DNA from 4 places in the Labrys neptuniae genome. Region 1 is predicted to be linked to each of the others. Evidence: predicted binding sites of a transcription regulator. Region 1 holds the regulator's gene; each other region holds the start of a gene.
The links. Region 1 encodes PhoB, which activates phosphate uptake and scavenging genes when phosphate is short. Its sites were predicted from a motif close to TGTCATNNANCTGTCAT; they were not measured.
Positions count from the first base shown of each region.

Region 2: ugpB (sn-glycerol-3-phosphate ABC transporter substrate-binding protein UgpB) is a predicted target of PhoB. The motif match lies at 1,800-1,816, and genes of this name have one in related genera.
Region 3: ABXS05_RS27870 (alkaline phosphatase) is a predicted target of PhoB. The motif match lies at 1,990-2,006, and genes of this name have one in related genera.
Region 4: ABXS05_RS11190 (acetoacetate decarboxylase) is a predicted target of PhoB. The motif match lies at 2,768-2,784, and genes of this name have one in related genera.

Region 1 is NZ_JBFNQD010000007.1:317,673-322,494, reverse strand. It holds gene ABXS05_RS21305 (aldo/keto reductase) at 1-890, shown strand, start outside; gene ABXS05_RS21300 (YciI family protein) at 976-1,332, shown strand; gene ABXS05_RS21295 (RNA polymerase sigma factor) at 1,329-2,591, shown strand; gene phoB (phosphate regulon transcriptional regulator PhoB) at 2,740-3,441, opposite strand; gene phoU (phosphate signaling complex protein PhoU) at 3,455-4,174, opposite strand; gene pstB (phosphate ABC transporter ATP-binding protein PstB) at 4,210-4,822, opposite strand, start outside.
Region 2 is NZ_JBFNQD010000001.1:1,456,672-1,461,493, reverse strand. It holds gene ABXS05_RS06980 (DUF2161 domain-containing phosphodiesterase) at 1-69, shown strand, start outside; gene ABXS05_RS06975 (diphosphate--fructose-6-phosphate 1-phosphotransferase) at 90-1,247, opposite strand; gene ugpB (sn-glycerol-3-phosphate ABC transporter substrate-binding protein UgpB) at 1,899-3,209, shown strand; gene ugpA (sn-glycerol-3-phosphate ABC transporter permease UgpA) at 3,415-4,296, shown strand; gene ugpE (sn-glycerol-3-phosphate ABC transporter permease UgpE) at 4,333-4,822, shown strand, end outside.
Region 3 is NZ_JBFNQD010000014.1:30,121-34,942, reverse strand. It holds gene ABXS05_RS27875 (L,D-transpeptidase family protein) at 101-1,651, opposite strand; gene ABXS05_RS27870 (alkaline phosphatase) at 2,158-3,930, shown strand; gene ABXS05_RS27865 (hypothetical protein) at 4,092-4,541, shown strand; gene ABXS05_RS27860 (ABC transporter ATP-binding protein) at 4,546-4,822, shown strand, end outside.
Region 4 is NZ_JBFNQD010000003.1:85,738-90,559, reverse strand. It holds gene ABXS05_RS11200 (gamma-butyrobetaine hydroxylase family protein) at 142-525, shown strand; gene ABXS05_RS11195 (patatin-like phospholipase family protein) at 541-1,704, opposite strand; gene ABXS05_RS11190 (acetoacetate decarboxylase) at 1,834-2,577, opposite strand; gene ABXS05_RS11185 (3-hydroxybutyrate dehydrogenase) at 2,857-3,645, shown strand; gene ABXS05_RS11180 (L,D-transpeptidase) at 3,793-4,377, opposite strand; gene ABXS05_RS11175 (3-oxoacyl-ACP reductase family protein) at 4,560-4,822, opposite strand, start outside.

The DNA of each region.
Region 1 (4,822 bases):
ATGTCTTTGGCTGGAGCGCGGATGAGAAAGCCTCCTTCGCCGTCCTCGATGCTTTCGTCGGGGGTGGTTTCAACCTGATCGACACTGCCGATGTCTATTCATCCTGGGTTCCCGGCAATCAGGGCGGCGAATCCGAGGTCATCATCGGCAAGTGGATGAAGGCTCGCGGCAATCGCGCCGACATCGTGCTCACCACCAAGGTCGGCTCGGAAATGGGGCCGGGCAAGAAGGGCCTGTCGCGCGACTACATCGTCCAGGCGGTGGAGGACTCGCTCAAGCGCCTGCAGACCGACTATATCGACCTCTATCTCTCCCATTGGGAGGATCCGGAGGTCGAACTCGAGGAAACGCTGGGCATCTATGCCGAGCTGGTCAAGGACGGCAAGGTGCGGGTGATCGGTAATTCCAATCATAGCGCCAATACCATGTTCAAGGCGCTGGCGATCAGCACCAAGGAGATGTGGCCGCGTTTCGAGAACCTGCAGACGCAATATAATCTCTATGATCGCTCCGGTTATGAGCGCGAGCTCGAGGCTTTCTGTCTCAAGAACGAGATTGGCGTGACCAGCTATTTCTCACTGGCCAAGGGCTTCCTGTCCGGCAAATATCGCAGCGAAGCCGATTTCGCCAAGAGCAATGCGCGTGGCGGCGACATGGGCACCTACCTCAACGAGCGTGGCCTGCGCATCCTCGCCGCCCTGGACGCGGTGGCCGAGGCCAAGAACGCCACGCCCGCCCAAGTCGCCATTGCCTGGCTGATTGCAAGGCCCGGTATCGTCGCTCCGATCGCCAGCGCCACCAGCGTCGAGCAGCTCTCCGACCTGATCAAGGCGACCGAGCTCAATCTTGGTTCGGCCGAGATCGAGCAGCTCACCAAGGCGAGCGCATAATTTTCCTGTCGCTGTCGAAAGCGAACGGGATGGCGCGTCATTGTCATGCCGGCGCATCATGCGCCGGCGGAGACAGGAGGAACCCATGCAGTTCGCAATTCTGATCTACAGCAGCGAAGAAGCCATGCTGAAGGCGGATCCCGCCAACAAGCAGCAGATCCTAGCGGCCTATCAGGCCTATACGCAGGCGCTCCAGTCGGCCGGTGCCCTCGGCCCCTGGAGCCGCCTGCGCCCGACGGCTTCGGCCACCACCGTGCGCATCGCCGACGGCAAGACCCAGGTGCTCAACGGGCCCTTCGCCGACACACGCGAGCAGCTCGGCGGCTTCTATATCATCGACGTGCCGGACCTGGATGCCGCGATCGGCTGGGCGGCGCGCTGCCCGAGCGCCGCCATCGGGACCATCGAGGTCCGGCCGATATGGGACCCGAAGGACTATTGAGCGAACGGCCCGAGCCGGTGTCTTCAGCCCCCGCAGCCGAGCTTGCCGAAATCGTGGCGCGACGCAGCTATGGCCGGCTCGTCGCTCTTCTCGCGGCGCGCTCGGGCGACATTGCGGGGGCCGAGGATGCCCTGGCCGACGCCTTTGCTGCGGCCATGGAACATTGGCCGGCGGGCGGCGTGCCCGTCAATCCCGAAGCCTGGCTGCTGACCGCGGCCCGGCGCCGCCAGATCGATGCGGCCCGCCGCGCCAGGCTGCGCGGCGAAAAGGCGGACGAGGTCAGCCGCCATGTCGAGGCCCTCGCCTCGGGGCAGGGCGAGCGGCATGCCGTGCCCGATGAGCGCCTGCGCCTGATGTTCGCCTGCGCCCATCCCTCCCTCGATGCCACCGTACGTGCTCCCCTGATCCTGCAGGTGATATTGGGGTTCGATGCCGGCGCGATCGCCAGCGCCTTCCTGGTCTCGCCCGTGGCGATGAGCCAGAGGCTGGTGCGGGCCAAGGCTAAGATCAAGCAAGCCGGCATCCCTTTCCGCATCCCGGAGCCCGACGAGTTGCCCGGCCGTCTCGACGCGGTGCTGGAGGCCGTTTATGCCGTCTATGCCGAAGGCTGGGCCGATCCGGAAGGGGCTCATGCCCGCGAGCGCAATCTGTCGACGGAGGGGATCTGGCTCGGCCGGCTGCTGGCCTCGCTCCTGCCCGGCGAGCCCGAAGTGCTCGGACTGCTGGCCCTGATGCTGCACGCCGAAGCGCGGCGGGCGGCGCGCCGCGGCCAGGATGGCGATTATATTCCGCTGGAGCAGCAGGACACCGCGCTCTGGGATGCGGGGCTGATCGAGGAGGCCGAGGCCTTGCTTGCCCGGGCCGGCCAGGTGCGCCAGATCGGCCGCTATCAGCTGGAAGCCGCGCTGCAATCGGCCCATGCCCATCGACGCATCTGCGCGACGACGGACTGGGCCGCGATCGTCACATTGTATGAAGCCTTGGTTCTGCTGACAGCTTCTCCAGTGGCCGCCATCAACCGGGCCGTGGCGCTCGCCCGCCTCATGGGGCCGCAGGCTGGTCTGGCTGCACTTGACGAGGTCGCCGGTGACGGACGCATCGTCGATTACCAGCCCTATTGGGCCGCGCGTGCGGACTTGCTGGTGCGGGCCGCCAGACCGGAGGAGGCCCGCAATGCCTATTTGCGGGCGATCGGCCTGGAGAGCGATCCGGCCATCCGCCGCTATCTGCAGGCACGCCTGGCGGATTTGGCAGCGTGACTGCGCAGCGAGGGAGGAGGGCGGATATCGTCGCCCACTCTTGCTCTCTACGTCGCGCAACCCCTAACCCTCTCCCCGTAGGAGCGTGGTGAGGGCGCAACGCAGCCTTGGCGAAGCGGAGCGAGCGGGCAATGCCCGCGAAACGCGCTCAGGATTGCTTGGCGAAGGTCTCGTCGAAGGAATAGCCGGCACCGCGCACGGTGCGGATCGGATCGATCTCGCGCGTGCGGTTCATCGCCTTGCGCAGGCGGCCGACATGCACGTCGACCGTGCGCTCGTCGATATAGACGTCGCGGCCCCAGACGCTGTCGAGCAACTGCTCGCGCGCGAAGACGCGTCCCGGTGCCTGCATCAGGAATTCGAGCAGGCGGAATTCGGTCGGGCCGAGGCGGATCTCGCGATTGCCGCGATGGACGCGCTTGGTCTCGCGGTCGAGAGAGATGTCGCCGGCCTTGAGCAGGGAGGCGACGTGATCGGGCTTGGCCCGGCGCAGCAGGGCACGCACGCGGGCCGAGAGCTCGGGCACGGAGAAGGGCTTGACGACATAGTCGTCGGCGCCGGTGGCCAGACCCCGCACGCGTTCGGTTTCCTCGCCGCGCGCCGTGAGCATGATCACCGGCAGGCGCTCGGTTTCCGGCCGCATGCGAATGCGCCGGCACAATTCGATGCCGGACAGGCCCGGCAACATCCAGTCGAGCAGAACCAGGTCCGGCACGCTTTCGCGCAAGCGGATCTCGGCGTCGTCTCCGCGTGCGACACTATCCACCTCATAGCCTTCGGCTTCGAGATTGTAGCGCAGCAGCAGGGTCAGCGCTTCTTCGTCCTCGACGATCAGAACCTTGGGAGGCATGGCCTATCCCTTGTTATTTAGCCGGCACAGGAAGGTCGACGAGATCGGTGCTGTTGTCCGCCTTGGGCCGCTCTCCGGCCGGCGATTCACCGGTCACGAGATAGTGGACCGTCTCGGCGATGTTGGTGGCGTGGTCACCGATGCGCTCGATGTTCTTGGCGCAGAACAGCAGATGGGTGCAGAAGCCGATATTGCGCGGATCTTCCATCATGTAGGTCAGCAATTCGCGGAACAGCGAGGTATACATCGCATCGATCTCGCCGTCCGAGCGCCAGACCGAGAGGGCTTCCTCGACATTGCGCTGGGCGAAGGCGTCGAGCACCTGCTTGAGCTGCTCGAGTACCAGGTCGGCCATGTGGTCGAAACCGCCGAAGAGCTGGGCCGGCTGGGCGTGACTGTGGATGGCCACCACGCGCTTGGCGACATTCTTGCCGAGGTCGCCGATCCGCTCGAGGTCATTGGCCACCCGCAGGGCCGAGACGATCTCGCGCAGGTCGAGGGCCAGCGGCTGGCGCTTGGCGATGATCAGGATGGCCCTGTCCTCGACCTGGCGCTGCAGCTTGTCGATCGCGGCGTCGAGATCGATCACCGCCTTGGCGCGCTGGGTGTCGCGCTTGAGCAGGGCTTCGACGCTGTCGGCTACGCTCTTCTCGGCATAGCCACCCATTTCGGCGATCATGTTGCGCAGCTCGCGCAGTTCCTGGTCGAAGGATGTAACGATATGGTCGGACATGCCGCCTCCAAATGAATTCGACGCTGGCCGAGGGATCAGCCGAAGCGGCCGGTGATGTAATCCTGCGTACGGCTGTCGTTCGGGGTGGTGAACATCTTGTTGGTCTGGCCGACTTCGATGAGGTCGCCCAGATAGAAGAAGGCCGTCACATCCGCGCAGCGCGCCGCCTGCTGCATATTGTGCGTGACGATGACGATGGTGAAGTCCCGCTTCAATTCGTCGATCAATTCCTCGATCTTGGCGGTCGAGATCGGATCGAGCGCGGAGGTCGGCTCGTCCAGCAGGACGACTTCGGGCTTCACCGCGATGGTGCGGGCGATGCACAGGCGCTGCTGCTGGCCGCCGGACATGCCTAGGGCTGAAGCGTGCAGGCGGTCCTTGACCTCGTTCCACAAGGCGGCCTTGGTCAGGCACCATTCGACACGCTGGTCCATCTCCGCCTTGGAGATGGATTCATGCAGCCGCACGCCGAAGGCGATGTTGTCGTAGATCGACATCGGGAAGGGCGTGGGCTTCTGGAACACCATGCCGATGCGGGCGCGCAGCACCGCCGGGTCGATCTCCTTGCCGATGACGTTCTGGCCGTCGAGCAGCACGCGGCCCTTGGCGGTCTGCCCCGGATAGAGGTCGTACATGCGGTTGAGCACG
Region 2 (4,822 bases), on a different contig from region 1:
AAAGGCATCTACGGCCTGACATCCGCAGGCCGTGAAGCCCTGGAGCGTTGGCCGCAGACTTGCCCATGACGAAATGAGGGGCGGGCCCCTTACACGAAGGGCGTGAAAATGTCGGGGCGTGGCGGCAGCAGGCGGCGGAAATAGGCCCGGCCTTCTTCCGAGACGGCGTTGGCGCCTGTGAAGAAGCTGTCGGGCATGTGACGGGTGCGCCCGGCGACCTGGTCGAGGGCGACAATGCGCGGCGAGGTATGCTTGCCGTCATGGTGCAGCACCACCGAGCCCGAGCCGGTAAAGGCGCTCTGGGCCGCGAAGGCACCGGCCTCGAAGGCTTCCTTGGCATCGGTCTCGTCGATGATGCCGATATAGCCCCGCGGCAGATAGCCCAGCGTGTCGACACGGGCGCGCGCCTTGGGGAAGCGCTGCTTCAAGGCCTTCTGGATCTCGATGCCGAGATCGCCGCCGGTGAGCTGCACATTGCCATGGGCGTCACGCTCGACCGTGCCAGCGGCGAGTGCCTCGGCGAGGGGACGGCCAGCCTCGTCCTGGACGCCTTCCGACATCGAGACGATGCAGCGGCCGATACGGGTGTAGACCATGTCGACGTCATCGAGGAACTGCTCGACCGAGAAGGGCTTTTCGGGCGTGTAGATCAGATGGGGCGCGTCCTCCGGCGCCTGCTGCCAGCCGGCAGCCGCGGCGCTGAGGAAGCCCGCATGCCGGCCCATGACGATGGCGACATAAATGCCCGGCATCGCCCGGAAATCGAGATCCATGCTGACGAAGGCATTGGCGACGAAAGCGGCCGCCGAGATGAAGCCCGGCACATGGTCGTTCTCCATCAGGTCGTTGTCGATCGTCTTGGGGGCGTGCACGAAGCTGCAGGAACCGGTCGACTGCTGGCGCAGGAGATCGAGCGTGCCGGCCGTGTCATTGCCACCGATGTAGATGAAGCCGCGGGCATCGAGCTTTTCCAGCGCCTGCAGGATGGTCTGGCAATAGGCTGGATCGGGCTTGTCCCGCGTCGAGCCGAGGCCCGAATTCGGGGTGCGGGCCAGGCGCTCAAGATCGCTTTCCGAAAGCGCGGTGAGGTCGACGAGATCGCCGCGCGTCAGCCCCCGGACGCCGTGGCGGGCGCCGAGGATGCGCAGTGACGGGTCGTGCCGGCGGGCGGCAACGATGGCGCCGCAGAGTGTCTGATTGATCACGGCGGTCGGGCCGCCTCCTTGAGCGATGACAATCGACGACATGGAGCCTCCCTGGCAATCTGGTTTCCAGTTGCTTAGCCTCGAAAGCGCCGGTCGGCAACGAGCGACTTGGGTGAAGGAGCGTGAAGTACAGCCGCCATTGCAAACGAAGGCGGCGATGCTTCATTCGGGGGCAAGGCGATCAGGACGTCGGCCTTCCCATCGGCATGCCGACATGCCTTACGCGATGGCGGCGGCATGCCGGCTTTCGTGTTTCGACTCTCTTTCGGCTTGCCATGGGGCGCTCCGACCGGCCGCGCAGATGCCTTGATGTCGCCGATATGCCAATGGGTTGGCGGCGTTGCGCACGGCATCGAAACCGCGAATGGATTTTGCGGTGGGAAGCGCTCCATCCGCTGTCAGTTCGATGGGATTCAGGCCTTGACAATACAGCCCCGCAATGGAATGAATTTTCTATAAATAAAAAAAATGATCTATTAATCTCGCCCTCGGGATTGAAAGAAATCAATGGTGGTTTCGCTACGTCGGAATTGGGGCAATGCACCGAAGCGAACGCAGGGAGAAGCCGAGGGTAAACCCTGCAACCATATTACCTGTCATATTTGCTTCATTTCTTCGTCATTGAGGCGCAACCAGTGAAGTCTTAAACGACGCCGTCCTTTTAAGAAGCGGCGCATCCTGAGGGAGTATGTGATGAAGTTGAGCGTTCTGGCTTCGGCCGTGGTTCTTCTGGCCAGTGTATCCACCGGGGCCGTCGCGGCCACCGACATCCAGTGGTGGCATGCGATGACGGGGGCCAACAACGACCGCATCGTCAAGCTGGCCAATGATTTCAATGCCAGCCAGAGCGACTATCGGATCGTTCCCGCCTACAAGGGTTCCTATCCCGATACGATGAATGCCGGCATTGCCGCGTTCCGGGCCGGCAATGCGCCCGATATCCTGCAGGTCTTCGAAGTCGGTACCGCCACCATGATGGCGGCCAAGGGCGCGATCAAGCCCGTCTACCAGCTGATGAAGGATGCGGGCGAGCCCTTCGACCAAAAGTCCTACCTGCCTGCCGTCACCGGTTATTATTCCAATGCCAAGGGCGAGATGCTGTCCTTTCCCTTCAACTCCTCGACCATGGTGATGTGGGTCAACGAGGATGCGCTGAAGAAGGCCAATCTGACGGCGGCACCCAAGACCTGGCCGGAGGCTTTCGAGGCGGCCAAGAAGCTGAAGGCAGCCGGTTACGCCACCTGCGGCATTTCCACGGCCTGGACCACCTGGGCCAATATCGAGGAGCTGTCGGCCTGGCACAACGTGCCGCTGTCGACCAAGGCCAACGGCTTGGATGGCTTCGATACCGAATTGAAGTTCAACAATCCGGTGGTGGTGAAGCATCTGGAAAACCTGGTCGAGGCCCAGAAGGACAAGACCTTCGACTATTCCGGCCGCACCAATCAGGGCGAGGGGCGCTTCACCTCGGGCGAATGCCCGCTGTTCCTGACCTCCTCGGCCTTCCTGGGCAACGTCAAGGCCAACGCCAAGTTCAAATATTCGGTGGCGCCGATGCCCTATTATCCCGATGTGCAGGGCGCGCCGCAGAACTCGATCATCGGCGGCGCTTCGCTGTGGGTGATGGGCGGCAAGTCGGACGAATCCTATAAGGGCATCGCCAAGTTCCTGACCTATCTGTCGAAGCCCGACGTGCAGGCCTGGTGGGCCCAGGAGACCGGCTATCTGCCGATCACCCCGGCTGCCTACGAGCTCTCCAAGAAACAGGGCTTCTATGCCAAGGATCCCAACAGCGAAGTCGCCGTGCTGGAGCTGACCAACAAGGCACCGACGGAAAATTCCCGCGGGCTGCGTCTGGGCAACCTCGCCCAGATCCGCGATGTCTGGGCCGAGGAGATCGAGCAGGCCCTGGCCGGCAAGAAAACCGCGCAGGCCGCGATGGACGATGCCGTCCGCCGGGGCGATGCGATCCTGAAGACCTTCGCCCGCACCGCGGGGCGATAACAGGCCCGTAAGCCTTAGCGAAAAGACGCTGACCTTCGTCATGCCCGGGCTTGGCCCGGGCACCCTGTCCGGCACCGTCACTGTCTGGGCTGGGTGCTGGATTGCCGGGTCAAGCCCGGAATGACAAAGGTCGAGAGCGTTAAAGCATCGCGCCGAAAGGGGTTGCCGGTTTTCGGCAATAGCGATGCGGCCATTAGGATCGACCATGGAAAAACGCTCCGTCTTCTCCGGCAAGACCCTGCCTTGGCTGCTGCTGGCGCCGCAATTGGCGATCACGCTGATCTTCTTCTATTGGCCGGTGCTGCAGGCGATCCGGCAATCCTTCTTCATCGAGGATAGTTTCGGCACCACCTCCGAATTCGTCGGGTTCGAGAATTACCAGCTCCTGTTCCAGCAACCGGAATATTACAAGGCCGTCGGCGTCACCCTGGTATTCGCCGGCCTGGTCTCGGTGCTGTCGCTCGGGCTGGCCTTGATCCTGGCCGTGCAGGCGGACAAGAAGATCAAGGGCGCCTCCTTCTATCGCACCATGCTGGTATGGCCCTATGCGGTGGCGCCGGCGGTGGCTGGCGTGCTCTGGCTCTTCATGTTCCAGCCCTCGCTCGGCCTGGTGGCGCGTGGCCTCAAGCAGCTCGGCCTGCCCTGGGATCCCCTGCTCAACGGCAATCACGCCATGATCCTGGTGGTGCTGGCGGCAACCTGGAAGCAGATCTCCTACAACTTCCTGTTCTTCCTGGCGGGGCTGCAATCGATTCCCAAATCGCTGATCGAGGCGGCGGCCATCGACGGCGCCCGGCCGGCGCGGCGCTTCTGGACCATCATCCTGCCGATGCTGTCGCCCACGACCTTCTTCCTACTCGTCATCAACATCGTCTACGTCTTCTTCGACACGTTCGGCATCATCGATGCGGTGACGCATGGCGGTCCGGCCGGGGAGACCATCACCATGGTGTTCAAGGTCTATAATGACGGCCAGAGCGGCGGCGATCTTGGCGGCTCGGCGGCGCAGTCGGTGATCCTGCTGATCATGGTGATCGCCATGACCACCCTGCAGTTCCGTTTCATCGAGAAGAAAGTGACTTATTGATGATCTGTTTCTCGTTGCTATCGAGAGGAACGGCTCATGGTTGAGAACCGCCGTTTCGGTAACCTTCTGCCCCACGCCATTCTGATCCTGGGCGTACTGGTCCTGGCCTTCCCGGTGTGGCTGGCCTTCGTGGCCTCTACCCATGATGCCACCACCATCATCAACGGTCAGATCGGCGTGCTGCCGGGCCCCGACCTGATCAAGAACTACACCCAGACCCTGTTTCACGGCACGGAGGGGGCTACGCGCGAACCGGTGCTCACCATGCTGACCACCAGCCTGATCATGGCGGTGGCGATCGCGGTGGGTAAGATCGTGATCTCGCTGATCTCGGCCTTCGCCATCGTCTATTTCCGTTTCCGCTTCCGCATGTTCGCCTTCTGGCTGATCTTCATCACCCTGATGCTGCCGGTGGAAGTGCGCATCTATCCCACCTACAAGATCGTTTCCGACCTGCATCTGCTCGATACCTATGCCGGCCTGACCCTGCCCTTGATCGCTTCGGCGACGGCGACCTTGCTGTTCC
Region 3 (4,822 bases), on a different contig from region 1:
GGGCACGACGATCAGCCATCGGATCTCGTCACGCCCAATGAATGAGCCCTCTCCCATGCCGGGAAAGGGCTCACGGATCAATCGATCAAGAAAGATCAGGTCAGTTGGTCGCCGTGGCGCCCTGCTCGCCGCCCAGGCCCAGCCAACGCTTGTAGAAAGGCTGCTCGGTCGGCGGATTGGTGATCGCGGGCGGCAGCTCGGCCATCTGGGCGGCCGGCAGCGCCGTCGCGGCCATCATCGGCTTGCCCGGCGTCAGCGTCTTTGCCTTGCCCTGCTTGAGCTTGGTGTCAGGCACCGTGCCGGTCTGGATCGGGTCGACCTTGATCGCCGTAACCGGGGAAGCCGGCTGCTCGGTCGGCGCGAAGCCCAGCCAGCGTGCATAGAAGGGCTGGCCTTCCGGTGCCGCCGAGGCCACCAGCTGGCTTGCCGGAGCACTGGACGACACAGGCGCCGCGGCCACCGTCATCGCCAGCGGCTTCTGCGGCATCGGAGCCTGGAACTTGCTACCCATCAGCCGGGCATAGACGGCTTCCTGGCGCTTGGCGACAGCCTTCGGGTCGGCCACGCCCTTGATCGGCTTGCGAGCCACGGCGGCTTCCGAATAGAGCAGGCTTTCGGCTGCTGCATAGGTCACGCGATGAGCGGCATTCGCATCCGCTTCCGTTGCCGGAGCACCCGCGTCGTTGAGGGCGACCTCGGTCACGTCGACGCGCGAATAGCTGAAGGGCCGGTCCTTGCCAGGCACCGCCGACTGGTCGACGGCACGCGCGGTAAACACCGGATTGGAACCGCCATCCTGATAGATATAGTTGACGGCCTTGGTGCCGGAGGCAACCAGCGCAGTCACCTTGGCATCGTCGCCGCGCCGCTTCTCGTAGACGGCGGCTGCCACATTCTGGCTGGCGGGAGCGATCCCGCAATCGGTACCGCCATTGCCGTTGAAGACATAGCGGCCCTTGCAGACATCGACCTTGACCGTCTGCTTGGTGACCTCGAAGTTGTCGGTGCCTTCCTTGAGGTTCTGCCAGAAGCCGATATTGGGGTTGCGGCGATTCCGAGCCATGTTCTCGGGCGTCATGCGGAAGGGCAGCGACTGTACCTGGAACGAAGCCTGGCCGCCCTGCAGCGCCTCGCGCGCCACGGCATAGATCTCGGCCACCTGCTTGTCGGTCATGGCGAAGCAGCCGCGCGAAGAGCAGGAGCCGTGCACCATGATGTTGCCGCCGGCCCGGCCGAGCTGGCGATCGAAGCTGTTGGGGTAGCCGATGTCGAAGGACAGGTAATATTGCGAATTCGGATTGAGGCTGCTCATGCTCACCGCATAGAAGCCTTCGGGCACCTGGCGGTCACCCTCGCTCTTCTTCGGACCGAGCTGGCCGGACCAGCGGCAGACCGGATAGCTCTTGAGCAGGGCATAACGTCCGCTCGAGGTCTGCTTCCAGAGCTCGAGCTCGGACTCCTTCTTGTAGATGCGCACCAGGATGGGCGCGGAACGCGCCATGCCCTTGGCCTGCATTTCGGCAATCAGGGCCTGCGGCACCGGGCTAGTCGAACGAACACTTGCGCCATTCTGATTGGAACAGGCCGCTGCCAGCAAAAGGACCGGCACGGCCATTGCAATCTTGCGCATCAACTTGAAGTGAGCGGTCATGAACCAGTGAACCCGTGCAAAGTCAGCAATACAGACTAAGGGACATTTACAGTCAACGACCACTCGCCGCAAGTCATGGGCCGATCGTGGTTACGCAACAGCGTGAACGGACTCTTAACGGCACAATGCCTGATTCCACGCCCTGCCGATAGAGGCCTTCCACCGGAAACTGGCCGGGGACCCTATAGACTTCCTCGTGGCTCGACAAGCATCGGCCACGACAAAACCCCGGATCGGACAGGACAGCGGGATGCGACATGGAGTCTTCGCCGCTCCCGGTGCCGATCGATCCATCCTCTATACTGCATGCGGAGCGGCCTGATCCTGAACCTGCTCGCTGTCATGGACCTGTCGCACGCGCTGGCTATCCCTAGCGCAAAGCGCGTTCAGGGGGAACGCGTTCTCCTCAAGCTCTTTGTTTGGACGCGTCCTTGCAAGTACGGCTGCTTGGCCACACCGCAAGACGCTTCGGCGACAAAGTCTGCTCGCATCGCGAAAGGATTGCCATGCGCACGCTCCTCGCCGCTCTTGCGGTCACCACCATGCTGATCGGTCCCAGCCAGGCCGCGGGCATCTATCCGCTCGACCGCGCCACCATCCTGGCCGGCTCGCCCTTCGACTTCAAGGCCGAGTTCGCCGGCACCGTGAAGCCGGAGGATGTGCGCGTCACCGTCAACGGGCAGGACTACAAGGGTGTGTTCGGCAAGGACGTCGAGTTCGTCGCCTCCGAAAAGGGCAAGGACGACAAGGATCTCGGCTCGGCAGTGCTGCTGCGCGGCCTCACCCTCAGCGTGCCCGGCAGCTACAAGGTCGAGGTTTCGGCCGGCGGCCAGAGCCGCAGCGTGACCTGGGACGTCTTCGGCACTGCCGCCACGCCCAAGGCCAAGAACATCATCTTCCTGCTGGGTGACGGCCTGACGGTCGCCAACCGCACCGGCGCTCGCATCATGTCCAAGGGCATGACCGAGGGCAAGGCCAATGGCCGCCTCGCCATGGACGATCTCGACCACATGGCCTTCATCGGCACTTCGTCGACGGATGCCATTGCCACCGACAGCGCCAACACGATGTCGGCCTACATGACCGGTCACAAGACGGCGGTGAACGCTCTCGGCGTCTATGCCGATCGCACGCCCGCCAGCCTTGACGATCCGCGCGTCGAGACCATCGCCGAGGCGCTGCGCCGCACCGGCAAGAAGTCCATCGGCGTGGTCTCCACCGCCGAGATCGAGGACGCCACCCCGGCGGCCGTGGTTTCCCATACCCGCAAGCGCGCCGACAAGGCCGAGATCGTCGGCATGTTCTACGACGTGAAGCCCGAAATCATCCTGGGCGGCGGCTCGGCCTATTTCCTGCCGAAGTCGACCACCGGCTCCAAGCGCAAGGACGACAAGGACTATATCCAGCTCTTCAAGGATGCCGGCTACACGCTGGCCACCGACAAGGACAGCCTCGCTGCCGCCTCCGGCACCAATACCGGCAAGATCCTCGGCCTGTTCCACACCGGCAACATGGATGTGGCACTCGACCGCAACCTGCTCAAGAAGGGCACGGTGGGCAAGTTCCCCAACCAGCCCGGCCTGGTCGACATGACCAAGACGGCCCTCGACCAGCTTTCCAAGAATCCGGAAGGCTTCTTCCTGATGGTGGAAGCCGCCTCGATTGACAAGATGTCGCATGCCCAGGATGGCGAGCGCTCGCTCTATGAAACCATCGAATTCGACAAGGCCGTCGGCGCGGCGCGCGAATTCGCCAAGACCCATCCCGATACGCTGATCGTCGTCACGGGCGACCACACCCATTCCATGTCGGTGATCGGCACCATCGACGACAGCAAGCCCGGCACCGACATGCGCGAAAAGGTCGGCATCTATGCCGAGGCCGGCTTCACCAATTACGAGGACAAGGACGGCGACGGCTATCCCGACAAGATCGATCCCAGCAAGCGCCTGGCGGTCGTCTACGGAAACTATCCCGACCACTACGAAACCTTCAGCCCGAAGCTGGACGGCCCCTATGAGCCGGCCATCCAGAACGAGAAGAAGGAATATGTCGCCAATCCCGCCTACAAGGACGTGCCCGGCGCCGTCTTCGTCCAGGGCAACATCCCACGCAACAACGACAGCACCGCCCACGCCGTCGACGACATCGTGCTGCAGGCTACCGGCCCGGGTGCCGAGGGCTTCAAGGGCTATCTGGAAGAAAGCGACGTCTACCGCGTCCTGGCCGATGCCTTCGCGCTCGGTGCTTCCGGCGCCCAGAAAGCGCAGATGCAGTAAGTAACGACCTTCTCCGGGCGGCACGCCGCCCGGAAGACATCTTTCCTGGGATCGCAGGCGTCTCGCCTGCTCTTGGAACCGGTGACCTTACGGGAAAGAGCAGGCGAGACGCCTGCGATCCCAGGAGCAGAGCTGTCCCCCGCCGGTGTGAGACATATGCCATGACAACCCTGCCCCGCCGCCAGATCCTCACTTTGCTCGGGCTTTCGCCTCTTCTCCTGGCGCCGCCGGCCCTCGCGGCCCCGGCAACGCTCGGCTTCCCCGAACTCTATGGCAAGATCAGCGTGCTGGGCCTGGAGTTCTCGGCCAAGGTCAGGGAACTCGACGGCAAGGACGTGGTGATGAGCGGCTTCATGGCACCGCCCCTCAAGGCGGAAGCCACCTTCTTCGTGCTCACCGAAATCCCGATGTCGATCTGCCCCTTCTGCTCCTCCGACTCGGACTGGCCCGACAATATCGTGGTGATCTATCTCGACGAGAAGCAGACCTTCGTGCAGCCCGGCACCAGGATCGAGGTGTCGGGACGCCTGGAAATGGGGTCCTGGACCGATCCGGCAACCGGCTTTCTCAGCCGGCTGCGCCTGCGCGACGCGCGCTACTGGGTGGTCTGATCCGGTGCTGGCACTCGACCTCGAAGATATCGCCGTCTCCTTCCCTGGCCTCGCCGCCCCGGTGCTGCGCATCGACAGGCTCGCCCTCACGGCAGGCAGCCAGCTTGCCGTGACCGGCCCGTCGGGCTCAGGCAAGAGCACCTTCGTCAACGTCGTCACCGGCCTCGAGCGCGTCGGCCAGGGTCGGATACGCTGGGGCGACACCGATATCGCCAGGCTGCCGGAGGGCGCCAGGGACCGCTGGCGCGGACACAATATCGGCCTGGTCATGCAGGATTTTC
Region 4 (4,822 bases), on a different contig from region 1:
ACACCAATGATAGTCTAGGCAAATTGCCATTATGTCGCAGAGTCCGAGCCGAATGCTCAAACAGCATCGGATTGGGTTTGCGGCTTGCGCAGCATCCGCCTTCTCCTTATGTGGCGATCAGAACAGAAAAGGGAAGATGCCGTGAGCGGAGACGTCGTGAAGGCCTGGCCGACCGAATTGCGCCTGTCCAAGGACAAGAAGACCCTGACCGTGAGTTTCGACGACGGCCAGTCCCATGTGTTCAGTGCCGAGATGTTGCGCGTGATGTCGCCGAGTGCCGAGGTGCAGGGGCACAGTGCCGCCGAGCGCAAGACGGTGGGCGGCAAGATCAACGTGGCGATCCTCAGCCTCGATCCGGTCGGCAATTATGCCGTACGCATTTCCTTCGACGACATGCACAATACCGGGCTCTATACTTGGACCTATCTGGCGGAACTCGGCTGGGAGAAGGAGAGCCGCTGGGCCTCCTATCTTGCCGACCTCAAGGAAAAGGGCCTGACGCGCGAAAGGCCGGGGCAGCGCTGAGCAGCCCCGCTTCTCTCAGGTTGGGTCCTCGCGATGGAGGTCGTGAATGGCCATGCCGCCCTCGGCGTCCACGGGAGGCAGCAGCCATTGGCGATGGCGCAGCGTGCGCTGGGTGTCCTCCAGCCCCATGTCCCAATGCTCGCGCATCGAGGTGCCGGAGAATTCATAGTCCTTGGCGTGGCCCTCGTAGTTCTTGTGCTGGTAGATCAGGTGCACGATGTTGACGAGGCCGAGCTTGGCGTGGCTGTCGATGAGCGCCTGTTCGTCCCGCGTCAGCAAATCCTTGGGCACGCGCTTCAGCGCATCGATCAGATGGGTCTTGATGCCGTGGATGCGCCGGAAATTGTCGGTGTTCTGGCGCGTCCGGCTCGAATACATGATGTCCTTGTGGCGCGACAGTACGTCCGGCATGCTGCGGGGCAGGGTGCCGCGGGCGCTGAAGAGATCGACCTGGAACACCAGCGAGCTGCGCTCCTCCTCCTGATCGAGCAGATATTGCAGCGGTGTGTTGGAGACGATGCCGCCGTCCCAATAATATTCACCCTCGATGCGGATGGCGGGAAAGGCTGGCGGCAGGGCGCCCGAGGCCATGATGTGCTCGGGGCCGATGCGGACCTCGTCCGTGTCGAAATAGACGAAATTGCCGGTGCGCACATTGACGGCGCCGACGCTCAGGCGCTTGCGGCCATCGTTGAGGATGTCGAAGTCGACAACCTCTTCCAGCGTCCGCTTCAGGTCCGAGGTGTCGTAGAAGCTGGTGGCCCCTTCAGCGCCCGGAAGCTCCAGCCAGGGATTGGGCAGGCGTGGCTTGAAGAAGCCGGGCTGGCCCTGTGACATGGTGATCCAGGAGCTGGTGCGGTTGCGGATGTCGCGGAACAGATCGCCTTCCGGCGTATAGGCCCAGATCTTGCGGCCGGAGATCGTCTGCCAGAACTGCTCCAGCCGCTGCAGCCGGTGGCGCGGCTCGTTGCCGGCGATGATGGAGGCGTTGATGGCGCCGATGGACACACCCGAAAGCCAATTCGGTTCGCAGCCGGCATTGGCCAGCGCCTCGTAGACGCCGGCCTGGTAGGCACCGAGGGCACCGCCGCCCTGGAACACCAGGGCGATGCGATCATATTGTGCCGAGATCTCCTCGATGGTGGCGCGCGCGGCCTTGTCTCTATTGCGTTCGAGCACGGTGGAAACTCCGGTCAGGCATAGCGTTTTGCGATTTGGTGGAATCACCAAGAATCGCAAAGACGCGTTGAACCAAAGACTTAGAGTAAAAAAGCGTTCACGCTTGAACGCGCTTTGCTCTAGGCGGGGTCAGCGGGCGGCGAGATAGTCGTGCACCACCTCGCCGAGCCCGAGCGTGAGGTCGGCGACGAAATGCACGGCCGAGACGACCTCCAGCACCGGCAGGCGGCTGACATCGGCCATGACATGGGCGTGCAGCTCCAGCGCGGCCGGGGCCGTCCAGGCTTCCTTGAGCGTCACGTCGGTGAGGTGATAGCGCACGAGTTCGCAGATCCGCGGCGACCCGTCGACATGCGGGATGATCTTGATGAGGAAGTTGGGCGCGCCGAGCGAGTCCAGCACGGCCTGCCGGTCGGCGAGGCGATGCTTGTAGCCCATGGTCCCGGTGGCGCAGAGCACGCTGCCATAGTGCAGCGTGCCGACGATGACTTCGCCCTCATGCACGATCTTGGGTGTCGCGAGCTTCTTGGGAAAGCCCCACAATTCGCGGCCGCCGGCGATAGGGGCATCGTCATCCAGATACATCGAATGGACATAGGCGCCGTGCTGGCCCTTGAATCGCACAGGAATGACCTGTCCGGTCTCGGTATAGTCGCCGAAGCCGGTCGAGTCGGGCATGCGGATGAATTCGTATTTCACCAGCGGCTCGTCGATCTCGAGCGGGGCGGGCACCACAGCTTCCAACGCCTCGCGCGTCGTGCGGTAGGTGATGATGATGTATTCGCGGTCGAAGAAGCGGTAGGGGCCGGGCGGGAAGGAGGGATTGGTCAGCGGCATTGCATAGGCGCGCTTGACGACTTCGGCTTGATCCACGGGATGTCCTTCATGAAAAGCGGGGAGGATCTCTGCTTATGTTGCATGGCAGCATGACAGGTCCATGTCCGCTGGAGCAAAGCGCGTTCATGCCTGAACGCCTGTTCGCCCCCACTCATCGTCCCCGAGCGTCTTTGCGATTCTGGGTGATCCCGTCTCGTTGCAAGGCGCTCTGGGAGCCGAGGGCTGGTGTAATAAAGGCGACATCTAGCCATGCCAGCTTCCGGGCCGGCGGTCCTGTCCGCCGCACCTTCCCACCTCCTGCCTGACGAGATGAACATGGCCCGACTCTCCTCCCGCAATGCCCTGGTCACCGGCTCGACCAGCGGCATCGGCCTCGCCATTGCCCGAGCCCTGGCGGCCGAAGGGGCCAACGTCACCATCAACGGTTTCGGCGACGCCGATGCCATCGAGCGCGAGCGGGCCGGCATCGAAAAGGATTTTGGCGTGAAGTGCCGCTACAGCGGCGCGAACATGATGGTTGGGGCCGAAATCACCGCCATGATCTACGAGGCCGAGGAGGCTTTCGGCACTCTGGACATCCTGGTCAACAATGCGGGCATCCAGCACGTCGCCCCGATCGACGAGTTTCCGGACGACAAGTGGGAAGCCATCACCCGCATCAACCTGATCGCTTCCTTCTATGCCATCAAGGCAGCGCTTCCCGGCATGAAGCAGCGCAGATGGGGTCGCATCATCAATACGTCTTCGGCGCATGCGCTCGTGGCCTCGCCGTTCAAGTCTGCCTATGTCGCCGCCAAGCACGGCGTTACCGGCCTGATCAAGACGGTGGCCCTCGAGGTTGCCGAGCACGGCATCACGGCCAACGCCATCGCGCCCGGCTATGTCTGGACGGCGCTGGTGGAAAAGCAGATTCCGGATACGATGAAAGCGCGCGGACTGACCGAGGAACAGGTCAAGCATGATGTGCTGCTGGCGGCGCAGCCGACCAAGGAGTTCGTCACGGTCGACGAAATCGCGGCCGTCGCGGTTTTCCTGTGCAGTGATGCCGCCAGACAGATCACCGGCACCACCCTGCCGGTCGACGGGGGCTGGACGGCGCAATGATGCGAGATCATCCCGTGCGAAATGCGGCACGCAGTGACACTTCGCAGACGCGGGACCGCAGGACAAGAAAGGCGCTCTATTCCAAGCGCGGTCCCGGATCTGTGCCGCATCACTGCGTGATGCAGCGCGTCCGGGATGACACGTGCCTCAGCCGCGGACGACCACGACCCTGGTGCCGACCTTCACGCGTTCATAGAGGTCGGTGACGTCGGCGTTGGTCATGCGGATGCAGCCCGACGAGACGGCTTGGCCGATGGTCTGCGGCTCATTGGAGCCGTGGATGCGGTAAAGGGTCGAGCCCAGATACATCGCACGCGCTCCGAGCGGATTCTGGATGCCGCCCTCCATATAGGCGGGCAGGTCCGGCCGGCGCTTGCGCATCTGCGGCGGCGGGGTCCAGCCCGGCCACTCGGCCTTGCGCGAGATGCGGTGCACGCCACCCCATTCGAAGCCCCGGCGGCCGACACCGACGCCGTAGCGCAGGGCGGTGCCGTCGTCGAGCACGAGATAAAGCCGGCGTTCCTGCGAATTGATCACGATGGTGCCGGGCCTTTCGCGGCCGCTATAGGTCACGACCTCGCGCGGAATCGGCGAGACGGCGGCAACCGCGCCGGCATTGGCTGGCTGGCGCGAGGTGCCGAACAATTTCTCGAAAATACTGGCGGCGTTGGCCGAGCTTGAGGCAATGCCCAAGCTCGACACCAAGACCAGGCCGGTCAAAAGACGACGCATGTTGAAGCCCCGAATGGTTTGATCGAAATTCTTCGATCCCCCTTGAATGAACAGAGCCTCGATCTTCGGATTCTTCAACTGGTAGACGACTGTCGATCGCTAGTCTTCACGCGAAAATCAAAGCCTGTGTCCTCTCAACAACACTTGGCTGAAGCACGCTGTGCGTATTGACACCAGGCATCTCAAGCATTGGTGCCGCCATCGATGGTATAGGTGCCGCCCGTGGCGTATTGCGCTTCCGGACTTGCCAGCCAGGCGACCAGGCCGGCGATCTGCCCGGGCTCGCCATATTTGGGGATCGCCATCGCTGCCCGGGCCTGATCGGCGCGTTCGGTGGTGGCAGGGTTCATGTCGGTATCGGTCGGGCCGGGATGGACGATGTTGACGGTGATGCCGCGCGGGCCGAGATCCCGGGCCATGGCCTGGCTGAGACCGGTCAGGGCCG